DNA from 2 places in the Weissella soli genome. Region 1 is predicted to be linked to the other one. Evidence: predicted binding sites of a transcription regulator. Region 1 holds the regulator's gene; the other holds the start of a gene.
The links. Region 1 encodes Rex, which represses fermentation and respiration genes when NADH is low (regulators of the CRP and FNR family bind a similar motif). Its sites were predicted from a motif close to TTGTGAANTANTTCACAA; they were not measured.
Positions count from the first base shown of each region.

Region 2: adhE (bifunctional acetaldehyde-CoA/alcohol dehydrogenase) is a predicted target of Rex. The motif match lies at 2,180-2,197, and genes of this name have one in related genera.

Region 1 is NZ_CP017326.1:1,240,649-1,248,187, forward strand. Features, by position in the region: gene WSWS_RS05985 (ABC transporter ATP-binding protein) at 1-1,199, opposite strand, end outside; gene WSWS_RS05990 (ECF-type riboflavin transporter substrate-binding protein) at 1,272-1,820, opposite strand; gene WSWS_RS05995 (SAM hydrolase/SAM-dependent halogenase family protein) at 1,855-2,697, opposite strand; T-box leader at 2,743-2,958, opposite strand; gene WSWS_RS06000 (hypothetical protein) at 3,021-3,503, opposite strand; gene WSWS_RS06005 (ABC-F family ATP-binding cassette domain-containing protein) at 3,516-5,459, opposite strand; gene WSWS_RS06010 (redox-sensing transcriptional repressor Rex) at 5,581-6,225, opposite strand; gene WSWS_RS06015 (DEAD/DEAH box helicase) at 6,427-7,539, opposite strand, start outside.
Region 2 is NZ_CP017326.1:156,582-164,120, forward strand. Features, by position in the region: gene WSWS_RS00825 (peptide ABC transporter substrate-binding protein) at 1-226, shown strand, start outside; gene WSWS_RS00830 (gluconate:H+ symporter) at 572-1,933, shown strand; gene adhE (bifunctional acetaldehyde-CoA/alcohol dehydrogenase) at 2,277-4,988, shown strand; gene WSWS_RS00840 (TrmH family RNA methyltransferase) at 5,134-5,904, shown strand; gene WSWS_RS00845 (HD domain-containing protein) at 5,939-6,409, shown strand; gene WSWS_RS00850 (rRNA large subunit pseudouridine synthase E) at 6,548-7,084, shown strand; gene WSWS_RS00855 (winged helix-turn-helix transcriptional regulator) at 7,328-7,539, shown strand, end outside.

The sequences.
Region 1 (7,539 bases):
GCGACCTCATCAAAAATGATTGTCTGGGTCATCATACTATTCGGATCTTGAGCCACATAACCAATGTATTCAGCACGTTCCTTGATTGATAATTGCCGTAAATCAATTTCTTGTTGCCAACGAATTTCACCAGCGGACTCATGCAAAAATCCCACCAACAATTGACTAAGCGTCGATTTGCCGGAACCATTCTTGCCAACCAAAGCGACAATCTGGCCTTCATTTAATGTCAGCGATAATTTGTCGAATAATTGCCGATGATCTGGATAACTAAAAGCGAGATTTTTAATCTCAAGCAATGGCTTCGTCATCGATTGAGGGCTGTTTTCAGGCAAGGTTGCTTGATATGCCAGCACTTGATCACGAATTGCCGGTGCCGTGATTTTAGCAGGCTCTTCCAGATTGGCGATCGTACTGAAATCGACCCCGGCCGCATGTAAGATTTGAAGATACGCCGGTGTTGATAACCCATAGGTCGTTAACTTATTTTCAAGCAAAACCTCCCGGGCGGTACCTTCAAAAACAATTTGGCCCTCATCAAGAATCACAACCTTATCGACCCCGGTTTGTAAAATCTCTTCCAACCGATGTTCAATAATAATGACTGTCAAATTTTCTAATGTTTGAATCCGATTCAATAGCTGCATCATGCGATAACCACTTGCCGGATCAAGACTAGCTAAAGGCTCATCAAACAGCAAAATCGGTGAATCGTCAATTAACACCCCACCCATCGCCACGCGTTGTTTTTGGCCACCGGATAAAACTTGGGGTGCCAGGTCCAATAATTCCGTCAACTGTAGCTCTTCCGCCCATTTTTTGACCTGGGCGAGCATCGTCGGATGATCGACAGCATCGTTTTCTAAGGTAAACGCTAAGTCTTCAGCTGTGGTTAACCCGACAAACTGTGCATTAGAATCCTGTAAAACCGTACCGATTTGCAAAGACCGCGCAAAAACATCACTAGTTGTAACATCCTGCCCAGCTATTTTTATAGTGCCCGTCACCTGACCAGGGAAGGCGTGTGGAATTAAGCCATTTAAAACCCGACTAAATGTGGACTTACCAGAACCAGAGGGCCCAGCAATTAAAATCTTTTCACCACGATTGATGACCAGATTAATATCTTTCAAGGTTACTTCAGCTTGCGCATCATATTTAACCGACAAGTTTTCAATTTCAATCATCGGCTCGCTCATGACTAGTCTCCCTATTTTTAAATAATATGTATCCGGGCGAACCACCCGGAAAAATAATCACTATGTTTGTAATTAATCTTCTTTCGTCAACGAACCACGTTTTACTTGCGTCCGGTTATAGGCGATCAAGAGAATTGTGCCCAAAATCGTGATTGACAAAAAGTTTGCGCCGACGGTCACTGCACCTTGCAAGAAAACCTTTTTAGCTGGTTCACCATAAATCAAGATATCACCCAGTGGGGCCACCACTGCCCAAGCAATCACATTCGCAATTAATTGCCAAATATTGAACTGAATCAATTTACTCGTCGTGAGATTACCATCAGCTAACGCCAAGCGTTGCGTCATCAAACCGAGCAACAAACCAAACAATGCATCGGCAATCACCCACGACCACCAGACGGAACCATACGAAACAGCATCATTCAACGTGTGACCAATAAAGGCCACCAAAGCCCCAACAATCGGTCCAAAAATGGCAGTAATCAATGCTAACCAAGCCTCGGCAACATTGATTTGCGTGTTAGCGACTCCGGTTGGGATCGCGACAAACTTGAATAAAATAAAGAATACCGCCGCCCCAATTCCAGTAGCAACGACGTTACGAGTAGATAACTTCATAATACAACTCCTCTTCTTCGCAAAAAAATCTTAATTAAACGCGCTTAATTTCAACAGACCAATCTGGCCCTGCCGTGACATGGTTGGCAGTGGCGAAATTACCAATTCGAATCGCAAAACCAACGGTGTAAACTGAATCGATATAAATCAATGATTCACCCGGATGAACATCTGAAAAAGTCTTAACGTATTGAATCTTATTGCTATATTGTAATTCGGCTTGGTGATAAATGCGCACCTCAAACCAGTCACCCAATTGTGCCTTAAATTCTTCTGTCCAGATGTGTTCTGGAATATTTGACCAGAGTGAGCCAAAATTAACATCCGTAATGTCGATATTTCCCGTCAACTTACCATCAATAATCTCTGGCAGATGGGTTGGCAAGGTCACAATATCAGCTGGATTCAGTTCACGACCGACTGCTTCAAATGTCATCAACCCAGCCGCAAGTCGGGCCCCATTATAGGCATAAATGTCTCGGCCGTGGAACGTTGCTGATTTTTCTGATCCAGGTAACCGGTTGACCGTTTCATCAATGACTCGGACTGCTTCAATCCCGTATTCCAGCGCTAAGTGCGTCAGCGTCCCATTATCTGGGGTCACAACGTATTGACCTGTTTTTAACTTTGCCAGCAATGATAACCGCTTTGAGCCGACACCAGGATCAATGACCGAAACAAACACCGTGCCCTTAGGCCAATATTTAACCGTCTGAGCCAATCGAAATGACCCTTCAAAAATGTTAAATGGGGTGATGCCATGTGTCAAATCTGCCACGGTGATCTCATCACTAACACCATACGCGACACCATACATGGCAGAAACGGCTCCATCTTGGCGACCAAAATCAGTTTGCAGTACTAGATATTTTCCCATAATTGCTCCTTTAATACAAAAAAACCTCTATGATCTAAAAAAATCATAGAGGACGTCATCAACGCGGTACCACCTCAATTTATAATTACCATCAACCCCGGTAATTAACTTAAGTAGCTATAAGGCACCACCCTGATATTTCGTTACCTTCAATATCATCAATGCTCCAGACCATCTTCAGCAACACCCGTTTATGTGCTTACACCATTTGCACACTCTCTGGAAAACTTTGGTAACTTACTCATCCTTCAACACATTAAAAAACTATGAGATTTACTATAATTTAAAAAACATTCTTTGTCAATGCCCATTAAGCAAGACGCTTATTTTGCAGCGTCATCATCTGCTGCTGCCATTTCGGTCGCCGCGAGTACCGCTTCATTAATCGTTTGTAATTCACGATTATAGAACTCTGAAATTTTGGCATTGACTGAATCTGGGTCATCTAGATAAGCCGCGACCGATGCTGCTAATTCAATACGCATCCCCGAATGAGTCACCAACGGATGCTCGACATACATATACAGATTCACCTCAGCCTCAGGATCATTGATCACGATTTTCCCTAATTGATTAGCATACCGAATCGGCAAATTCACCAAATTCGTTTCTAACGCTAAATGAATCGGCTCATCACCACTCACTAACGTTTCAACACTCAACAAATCACCCGCGGCAAGATGTTTTTGGACAAAAGTAAACATCGTATCCAACACAATCGTTGCTTGATCCGCTGCCGTCCAAGTTTGGTGCACAAACGTATCGTTGGTCACTTTTTCAATCAAATCATTTCCTGACAATAACATTTGCCACCCTCACTATTCTACTTCTGCCAAAAATTCTTCTAAGGCCATTGAAGCTTCAGCCCATGCTTCCTCAACGTCACTTAATTCAGCGTTCACTTTTTCAATTTCATTGTTAATTTCGGTTAATTTACCTAGATCACTGCTATTTTCCGGCGCATTTAATGCCTCGGTTAATTTAGTTTGTTGGTCAGCTAATACCGTCATTTGCTCTTCAGCATTGGTAATGGCCCGTTCTAATTTACGCTGTTCCTTAGCCCGTTCCTTACTTTGCTGATAGTCAACCACGATACCGGTTGTCGTTGCCTCACCAGTTGGACTTTCTTGCGCAACACTTTGTTCATCGGCTGCTTTTTTCTCAAGGTAATAATCATAATCACCATCATAGAAAGTCGCTCCCGTGGGTGCTAGTTCAACCACTTCAGTCGCCACTTCATTGATAAAGTAACGGTCATGTGACACAAATAAAATCGTCCCATTATATTCATTCAATGCGGTTTCTAACACTTCACGTGAATCGATATCTAAGTGATTTGTTGGTTCGTCCAAAATTAAGAAATTATCTTGATTCATCGCCAAAACGGTTAACAACAAGCGGGCTTTTTCGCCACCTGATAAGGCACTCACCTTTTTCTCAACGGTATCGCCTGAGAACAAAAACGAACCTAAAATTGAGCGAATATCTTTTTCTGGTGTGGTTGGATGCAAATCCCAAACTGAATTAAGCACTGTTTTATTAGGGTCAAGGGTTTGTTGTTCTTGATCGTAATAACCAATTGAGATGTTGGCCCCAAGTTTAATCGTGCCACCCAATAAGGGTAACTTACCCAGCAACGTTTTAATGAAGGTGGATTTACCAATACCATTTGGTCCAACTAAAGCAACCGCATGTTGCTTATCGACGTCCATATTGAGATGCTCGGCTAAAATATTTTGCAAATCATAACCTAACTTCACATCACGCACCCGTAATACTTCATTACCTGACTCTTCCTTGGCACTGAAGGTAATATGGGCAACACCAGATTCGTTCTTAGGTGCCTCCAAGCGTTCCATTTTGGCTAGCTGCTTCCGACGCGACTGTGCTCGTTTTGTCGTTGAAGCCCGAACGATATTGCGATTCACAAAGTCTTCTAACTTTGCAATTTCTTCTTGTTGCTTATTAAACGCTTTTTGCTCGGCCAAAACCTTGGCTGCTTTTTTCGCCATATACGTCGAATAATTCCCCGTATAGTGATCCAGCTGGCCAGAGTGCATGTCATATACTTCTGTAACTACCCGATCCAAGAAATAACGATCGTGTGAAACAATCAGGAGCGCACCACGATAATTCTGGAGGTAATTTTCTAACCAGGTCAAGGTCTTCATATCCAAATGATTGGTTGGTTCATCCAAAATCAGCAAATCTGGCGTTTCTAATAATTGCTTGGCAATCGCTAAACGCGTACGTTGCCCACCTGATAATGAGGCCACCTTGCGATCATAGAAACTCTCGTCAAAATCAAATCCCTGTAAAAAGCTACGAATCGTCGATTCATAGCCATAGCCATTGCTGGCATTGAAATCATATTGTAATTGATCGTACTGCCGCAACAAATTTTGATATGCAACTGATTCATAATCTGTGGTATTGGCAATGTCGATCTCCAATGCACGCATTTTTTGTTCCATCGCACGAACTGCCGCAAACGAGTCTAACATCTCATTGTAGACACTCTTATCAGAAGTAAGTCCCGAATTTTGCGCCAAATAAGCCAGCTTGAGTCCCTTCTTCATCGAAATGATCCCCTCATCAGGTTGGGTTTCCCCAATGAGCATCTTCAACAAAGTTGACTTACCAGCTCCGTTACGGCCGACTAGGCCGACTCGAGCACCCTCTTGCACTTGCATTGAGATATTATCAAAGAATGTGACCCCGCTAAAACGACGTGCGACATTACTAGCTTGTAAAATAATCATGCTTACCTCTAACAACCACTGTCTGAGTGGTTTCTTGTTTCTTGTATCTATATCTAATTAGTGTACCATGCCAACTGAAAAACCACACCTTAGCAGCCGCTAAAATGTGGTTTTCAAGCAATTACTTGGCTTCGTCAGCACTAAAGTTATTGATGAAGTATAACAATGTTTGTAGTTCATTCGTCAAGTCGACGTTTTGCACTAAAACATCCTTGGAAACATCTAAACGCAAGGGCGTAAAATTAAGAATACCCTTCACGCCACATGCCTCTAACCGATGCGCAATGTCTTGAGCAACGGTCGCAGGCACTGTCAAAATTGCCACCTCAATCCGTTGATCTGAAATTTGCTTTTCTAAATCATCGAGGCTGTAGACGGGAACCCCTGATTTGATGGTGTTTACAATGTCAGGATTAACATCAAACGCCGCTGAAATGCGCGCATTAGAGCTTTGATGGAAGTTGTAGTTCAATAGGGCTTGCCCCAAGTTTCCGACCCCAACTAAAGCGACCGATGCTAAGTCTTCTTGATTTAATACTTCTGAAAAGAAGGCCAATAAGGCTTTAACGTCATAGCCATAGCCACGTTTACCCAACGCACCAAAGTATGAGAAGTCACGGCGAATGGTTGCAGCATCAAATTTCACCGCATCTGAAAGTTCTGTTGATGAAATTCGGGTGGTACCTGCATCTAACAACAACTTTAAATAACGGTAGTAAATTGGTAAGCGCTTTGCAGTAGCGCGTGGAATTTCATGTTCTGCCATATTATATCTGTTCCTATCTCTCAAAATTTTATTAATATTTTAACTGAATCGCCTGCTAATTAACTATGAAAGCGATGCTAAATCACACAATTTTTAGACTCATAGCATCAAAAAAAGTTTGTGAATATTACACAAACTTAGTTTATCATATATTTACTATTTGTGAAACAATAAACATAAAATATTTGTAAATACTGTCAATTAATTATGACTTTTAGGCTTACCTTTGTTCTTAGAATGCTTACGCTTAGCCTTCTTTTCCTTTTCAAAACGATCCACTCGTGAAACGACTTCGACCTTTTTCACGCCAGGACGGACCTTTTTAACTGGGGTTGGCTTTGCCTCAACCACCGCTGCAGCATCATCAAAAGCCTGCACACTCGAAACTAGCCGCTTTTTCTTCACATCTGGCGTCGCTGATCGTGGGGTGGTCTGAACACTTTCCCTTGGTTCGTCATGACGACGCGCCTCTTGACCATTTGTCGTGGCGATTTCAACCTTAACTAACCGCTTTAAATCACGCAAATCATGATCGTTACCAAGCGTTAACACCAAGCCAGCTTTACCCATACGCCCAGTACGCCCGGCACGATGTGTATAGGTTTCCCCATTACGTGGCAAATCAAAGTTCACCACTGCTGGCAAATCGGCGATATCCAACCCACGCGCTGCCACATCCGTAGTCAGCAAAAATTTAGCTTTGCCATTGCGGAAGTTTTCCAATGACTTCGCCCGGGTTGAACTCGAATCACCACTGACCAAGGTGGCCATTGCCACGTGTTCATGGGCTAAGTAACTAGCCGTTGTCTTCAATGCCTTAGTCGTGTTAAAGAAGATCATGGCTTGAAAATTCTTACGTGAAGCTAATTGGCGTAAGCGTTTCGTCCGTTGGTCATTGGCGGTTGGCCAAAATTCATGCGTAATCGATGTGGGCATTGGGACATCCCGTCGATCAATACGTTCAAATTCGCGATCAAACAAACCGGCCGCGACCGTTGGGTCAACCTCTGTCGCCCCAAATAAGGCCACTTGTACCTCAGAATCATTAATCGCATCCCAGATACCATCAATCTGATCAGCCGTTTCTTCACGTAACAAAACATCCGCTTCATCTAAAAGGAGTGTCCGCAACCGGGCTAGCTTAAGCTTACCATTGTGGACCAACTCAGCGACTCGACCAGGCGTACCCACGATAATCTCTGGGTGCTTCTTCAATGACTCGATTTGTCGTTTAACATTGGCACCACCCGTTAAGGCCAGGACCTTTAAGTCCAGCAAAGTTGCCCATTCCCGGATTACCCGGGTTGATTGCAT
Region 2 (7,539 bases), 600 kb from region 1:
CACAACCTTTGACAGTGTGATGGCAGATACTAAGGACAAGGATGCCAACAACGCCAAAGCCCGTTATGCCGACTTTAAGAAGGCTGAACAAACCCTTGAAAAGGATATGGGTGTGGTCCCAATGTACTATCGTTCAACGGCAGCTTTGAAGAACACTAAGGTCAAAGGTGTGATCTTTAATCCGACCGGTGCGCCATACAATTTCAAGTACGCAGTTAAAAAGTAAGCACAACACAATTTAATGCTGAATTTCATAGCACGACGGATGAGTCTGACGATATATGTCAGGCTTTTTCTATTCGTTTTCAAGAAAAAAATGTAAAAAAGGGGCACTGTTTCGATAGAAAAATATCACACAATGATGAAATATTAATAGTTACAGGTGCCTATGGGCCGGCAAATTTTAGCAAAAATGGTTTATTTACTAATTTTTTTAGAGTTTTAAAAAAACAATGTAATTTTTTTAATACACATGAAAGCGGTTTCATGTTACTATTAATAAGTTGATTGGTAAGTTTTGTAGTTGAGAGCTTTTAAACTTACATATTGGGGGTTTTTTGGGGAGAGTAAAATGGGATCACTATTAGTTCTATTTGCCGGCATATTATTGCTGCTATTTTTGATTATCAAGGTCAAGATGAATACATTCATCGCTTTGATTTTGACAGCTTCACTCGTAGGTTTGGGATTAGGAATGAAGCTAGAACAAATTCCAGTATCCATCCAAACGGGAATCGGTAACTCACTTGGTGAGTTGGCGATTGTCTTCGGTTTTGGAGCGATGCTTGGACGTTTGGTTGCTGATGCCGGTGGTGCACACCGTATCGCAAATACGTTAATTAATATTTTTGGTAAGAAGCGCGTCCAAATTGCCGTGATGGTAGCTTCATTCATCATTGGTATTGCGTTGTTCTTTGAAGTGGGTATGGTTATCTTGATTCCGATTGTCTTTGCAATCGCGCTGGAATTGGGTGTGCCTTTGCTAACTTTGGGAATTCCAATGGCCGCTGCGTTGTCAGTAACGCACGGTTTCTTGCCACCACACCCAGCGCCAACTGCTATTGCAGGTGCGTTGGGGGCTAACACGGGTAAGGTTTTGCTTTACGGTTTGATCGTTGCGATTCCAGCAGCCATCATCGCCGGACCATTGTTTTCTAAGTTAGCTCAGAAATTTGCCCCAGAGGCCTTTACAGTTAAGACCAAGTTGACGGCCTTTGGTGAAGTTAAGCAATTCAAGACAGAAGAGACACCATCATTTGGATTGTCAATTTTGACAAGCTTGTTCCCAGTTATTTTGATGGGAATTGCGACAGTTTACACCGTCATCTTCAATGACGGTCAACCATATGCTAAGCCACAAGGGTTCATGGAGTCACTCGTTGCCTTCTTTGCCAACCCCGTGGCCGCGATGATTTTGTCATTGCTATTTGCTCTATGGTCAATGGGTTGGAAGCAACGCCGTACTTCAAAAGAAATTGCCGAAACAGTTGAAGATGCCACTAAGTCAATTGCGATGTTGTTGTTGATTATTGGTGGTGGTGCTGCCTTTAAGCAAATCTTGATTGATGGTGGTATTTCTAACCAAATCGCACAAATGTTTGCCCACTCAAGTATTTCACCATTGATCTTGGCATGGATTATTACAGTAATCCTGCGAATCGCTTTGGGTTCAGCTACGGTTGCTGCCTTGACAGCTGCCGGGTTGGTACAACCATTGATGGCCGCCGCTGGTATCGATCCTGCTTTGATGGTTTTGGTAATCGGGGCCGGTTCATTGGCCGCATCCCACGTCAACGACGCTGGTTTCTGGATGTTTAAGGAATACTTTGATTTGGATGTTAAGCAAACACTTAAGATCTGGACTGTTCTAGAAACAGTGATTTCCGTAGTTGGTTTGATTATTGTTTTGCTGCTAAACATGATCGTACATTAATGCATAAATGATTAACGCTATTGCTCACGAGATGGAGTGATAGCGTTTTTTGTAAAATGGCAGGAATTTTGCTGGTTCGATCCAAATAGACGACACCTTAATTGTATCCGCTTTCATTGCTTATTTATTAGGTTTTTCAGGTTTTAAGTTCATATAATCACAAGATGATCAAAGTGGTTTAAAAAGCCATTATTATAGTCTTTGTGACGATAAAAAATTTTTAGATAAAAAAGTATTGACATGACTTTGTGAAGTGTTATACTAATATTGTTCAAAGATGAGCAAACGAAAATATTGGTTATAGACTCACTATAGAAATTTAAAGAATTAGGAGATTACCGACATGACTGAAGGTACTACTGCTACACCTCTAAAGAAGGTTAAGAAAGTTTTGACGCCCGAAGAGCGTGCTGCTCGTAAGGAAGCGGCTGAAATTATGATTCAAGAACTTGTTACCAAGGCACAAGTGGCTTTGGAAGAGTTCTCACAGTTAAACCAAGCACAAGTTGATAAGATTGTTGCCGCCATGGCCTTAGCCGGATCAGAAAATTCATTATTGTTAGCACACGAAGCGCATGATGAAACTGGTCGTGGGGTTGTTGAAGACAAGGATACCAAGAATCGCTTCGCTTCAGAATCTGTTTATAATGCAATTAAAAACGATAAGACAGTTGGTGTGATTAGCGAAGATAAGATCACTGGCAAGGTCGAATTAGCTGCACCGCTTGGGATTTTGGCAGGAATTGTGCCAACGACCAATCCAACGTCAACCGCTATTTTCAAGTCAATGTTGACGGCCAAGACGCGTAACACGATTATTTTCTCATTCCACCCACAAGCACAACGTTCATCGATTCATGCGGCTAAGATCGTCTATGATGCAGCCGTTGCCGCTGGTGCACCCAAGAATTTCATTCAGTGGATTGAAAAGGGTTCAATTGAAGCCACAACGGCTTTGATGCAAAATCCACATATCGCTTCAATCTTAGCAACAGGTGGTCCCGCCATGGTCCACGCTGCGTTGACATCAGGTAACCCATCAATGGGTGTCGGTGCCGGTAATGGCGCTGTGTTTATTGATGCGACTGCTAATGTCGATCGGGCGGTTGAAGATTTGCTGCTATCAAAGCGTTTTGATAACGGTATGATTTGTGCCACTGAAAACTCGGCTGTGGTGCATGCTGCCATTTACGATGAGTGGATGAAGAAGATGGAAGACCAGGGCGCCTTTAGGGTTGCTAACAAGGATTTTCCTAAGGTAGCCGATGCTGTTTTCCAACCAAATGCAGAAGGTTTTGGAGTGCAAGGCCCCGTTGCTGGTATGTCAGGTGCATGGATTGCTGATCGTGCTGGTATCAAGTTACCAGCAGATAAGGATGTTTTGTTGTTCGAATTGGATAAGAAGAACATTGGTGAAGCCTTATCATCAGAAAAGTTAAGCCCATTGTTGTCAGTTTACAAAGTGGCATCACGTGAAGAAGGTATCGAAGTGGTACGGGCGTTGCTCAATTACCAAGGTGCTGGGCACAACGCTGCCATCCAAATTGGTGCGCAAGATGACCCATTCGTTAAGGAATATGCTGATGCCGTTGAAGCATCACGTATCTTGGTGAACCAACCTGACTCAATTGGTGGTGTTGGTGATATTTACACTGATGCAATGCGTCCATCATTGACGCTGGGAACTGGATCATGGGGGAAGAATTCATTGTCACACAATCTTTCAACTTATGACTTGTTGAACATTAAGACGGTTGCCCGTCGCCGTTCACGTCCACAATGGGTTCGTTTGCCTAAGGACATTTACTACGAGTCAAATGCTATTACTTACTTACAGGAATTACCAAATGTCGACCGCGCATTTATCGTGGCTGATCCAGGAATGGTGCAATTTGGTTTTGTCGATAAGATTTTGAATCAATTTGCTTTGCGTGAAGATCAAGTGAAAACATCCATCTACGGCTCTGTTAAGCCTGATCCAACCATTGGTCAAGCCATTGACATTGCTCGTCAAATGGCGGAATTTAAGCCTGATACAGTTGTTTTGATCGGTGGTGGTTCTGCTCTGGACGCGGGTAAGATTGCACGCTTCATCTATGAGTACTCAGCGAGTCATGAGGGTATCTTGCAAGATGATGCTGCTTTGAAGGATTTGTTCAAAGAATTGGCACAAAAGTTCATGGACATCCGTAAGCGAATTGTCAAGTTTGAACACCAGAGCCTGACCCAAATGGTTGCGATCCCAACGACTTCAGGGACTGGTTCAGAAGTGACACCGTTTGCGGTGATCACTGACGATGAAACACACATTAAGTACCCATTGGCTGACTATGAATTGACACCGCAAGTGGCAATCATTGATCCTGAATTCGTGATGACCGTGCCTAAGCGGACAGTTGCTTTCTCAGGAATGGATGCCTTGTCACACGCCTTGGAATCATATGTTTCCGTGATGAACTCAGAATTTACCCGTCCCTGGGCTTTGCAAGCCATCAAGTTGGTCTTTGAAAACTTGGAGACCTCATACAAGTACGATCCAAAGAACCCAACCAAAGAAGGTCAAGAAGCACGTTCAAAGATGCATTACGCCGCTACCTTAGCAGGGATGTCATTTGCCAATGCCTTCTTGGGCATTAACCATGCTTTGGCCCACAAAACAGGTGGTGCCTTCGGCTTGCCACACGGTTTGGCCATTACCATTGCGATGAATCATGTGATCAAGTTCAACGCTGTTACTGGTAATGTGAAGCGGACACCGTTCCCTCGTTATGAGACTTATACTGCCCAAGCAGATTACGCTGACATTGCACGTTTCTTGGGCTTGCAAGGTAAGGATGATGCAGCCTTAGTCGATGCGTTGACTAAGAAGATTGCCGCTTTGGCAGCCGCTTTGGACATCGATACCACTTTGTCTGGAAATGGTGTCTCAAAGAAGGACTTTGATGCTGCACTGGATGAGATTACTGAGTTGGCCTACGATGACCAAACAACACCGGCTAACCCACGGCAGCCTCGTTTGGAAGAATTGCGTCAATTGTTCATTGATCAATTTTAACCAGTCATTTAACAAAGAGATTTTATAAATTACGAGCAGGTACCCTGTTTGCAAAAGCTTGCTGAGTCATCGACGACTTAGCAAGCTTTTTGCGATATTAAACATAAGTAAGGTAATTTGTAGGTTTCTATCGTATAATGGAGATATGGAAAATATTACATCAGCTCAAAACGCCCGGGTGAAAAGCTGGGCAAAGTTACAAACGAAAAAAGGCCGTCAAGCAAGCCAAACTTATTTGTTAGACGGTTGGCACTTAGTACAAGAAGCAATTAATCACGACGGGAAGTTGCATGCTGTAATGGCAACAGCAGAGCAATTGGAAGCCCACATGGCCGATGTGCCACATGGTGTTCCAATCTTTCAAATTACCGACGACATTGCGAAGAAGTTGTCTGATTTAGTGACGCCACAAGGCATTTTTGCCGAAGTGACGATGCCATCAGCGACACGTGACCCACACTTCATTCATGATGGTGCCTGGTTATTCTTGGATGGCATTCAAGATCCTGGTAATGTCGGTACCATGGTTCGTACAGCAGATGCTGCGGGCTTTGCGGGGGTTGTTTTTGGTGAAGGATCAGTTGACATGTACTCACCAAAGGCCTTGCGTGCAATGCAAGGTTCTCAGTTCCACGTGCAAACCACCACTGGTGATTTGAAGGAGTGGACCACAGCCTTTGTTGACAACGGTATCAACGTTTACGGTACCCAATTAGATCCAGAAGCCGCTGATTTGTTCATGGTTGAGCCACAAACGCAATTTGGTTTGATTATGGGTAATGAAGGTCAAGGCATGGACGCTGAATTGGCTGCAGCGACATCCCAAAACTTATACATTCCATTGACTGGGCAAGCCGAGTCATTGAATGTAGGGGTCGCGGCAGGTATCGCGATGTTCGCTTTGAAGGCCCGTTAATCTGTTAATTGTTTCAATTAGTGGAGGAAAATGAATGCAAACATGGCAAACAGACCGTACGTATCGAGCAATTGTGGATGATCTATTAGCACATCCTGAGATACAAGCGCTTAGCAACTATACCCAACACCACCATTCAGATCGGTTAACGCATGTCATCGATGTCTCGTATACGAGCTATCGGTTGGCGTTACGCCTTGGCTTAAACGCTACTGCGGTGGCACGGGCAGGTATATTGCATGACATGTTTTACTATGATTGGCGCGTCACTAAGTTCGAACTAGGCACGCATGCCTTTATTCATCCACGGGTGGCATTACGTAATGCTGAAAAGTTAACACCACTCTCTGAAATGGAAAAGGACATCATTCTGAAGCATATGTGGGGGGCCACTTCGGCGTTACCCCACTATCGTGAAAGTTACTTGGTCGACTTAGTAGATGATTACTTAGCGATGCGGGAGTTCTTTACTCCTTTGCGTCAATGGGTGGCACATCATGCATAGAAATGGCAGAACCAGTCTGGTTCTGCCATTTTTTTTGTTGGCTGCAGGGCGCCGGTAGTTGATCAAAAAGTAAGGTAACCCCGATCCAGGATAGGTGGGTCCTATCTAGGCTTGACGTTTTCTTGTATAATAGACCCTATGATAGTTCTATTTAATAAACCATTTAACGTTTTAACAAAATTTACTGATGAGCAAGGGCGACCAACGCTCAAAGATTATATTGATATTCCTAAGGTCTATGCCGCCGGTCGGTTAGATAAGGATAGTGAGGGATTGTTATTGTTGACTGACGATGGTCAGCTTAATCATCAACTCACTGATCCTAAAAATAAAGAATACAAAACCTACTACGTGCAAGTTGAAGGTGATATCGATGAGGCGGCTTTGACGGCTTTAGAAGCAGGGGTGTCATTAAAGGATGGCCTCACTAAACCCGCACTGGCAAAGAAAATCAGTGAACCGGATTGGTTATGGGAGCGTACGCCAGCCGTACGTTTCCGAGCTAATATTCCAACGAGTTGGATAAGTCTATCAATTAAAGAAGGTCGTAATCGACAAGTGCGACGTATGACGGCGGCTGTTGGATTTCCTACACTGCGTTTGATTCGAACGCAAATTGGTCCGTACAAATTAGCTGATATTCCTAGTGGTGAGTATCGTATCTTCCACAAATAATTTTTAAGGGTCGCCACGCGATTTTGAGCATTATATTATGCAGTAATGTTAACATTGCAAACAATATTTAGTCATGGAATGTTCATAAGTGTATTAGTGGTTTGGGTGTATAATTGTAAGTGTTTAGTGAGAGTATAAATAATAAATAACGACATTTTTTCGTTGATGTCACCAATGCAAGCAATCACCTTGGTACGCCAGCAAGTGCGGCAAGTAATTTTATTTAGATAGGAGTGTGATCATATGGCACATACACAAGCTGAAGTGAAACCAGTACATATTTGCGAGAAATTCACGGCCACTTTTGATATTTTAGGTCGTAAATGGAACGGGTTAATTATCGAAGTGCTGTTGACGGAAGGTTCTTGTCGATTCAAAGATTTGGCACAGGCAGTCACGAAATGTTCAGACCGTGTCTTGGTTGAACGCTTGAAGGAACTAGAGGCAGAAGGCAT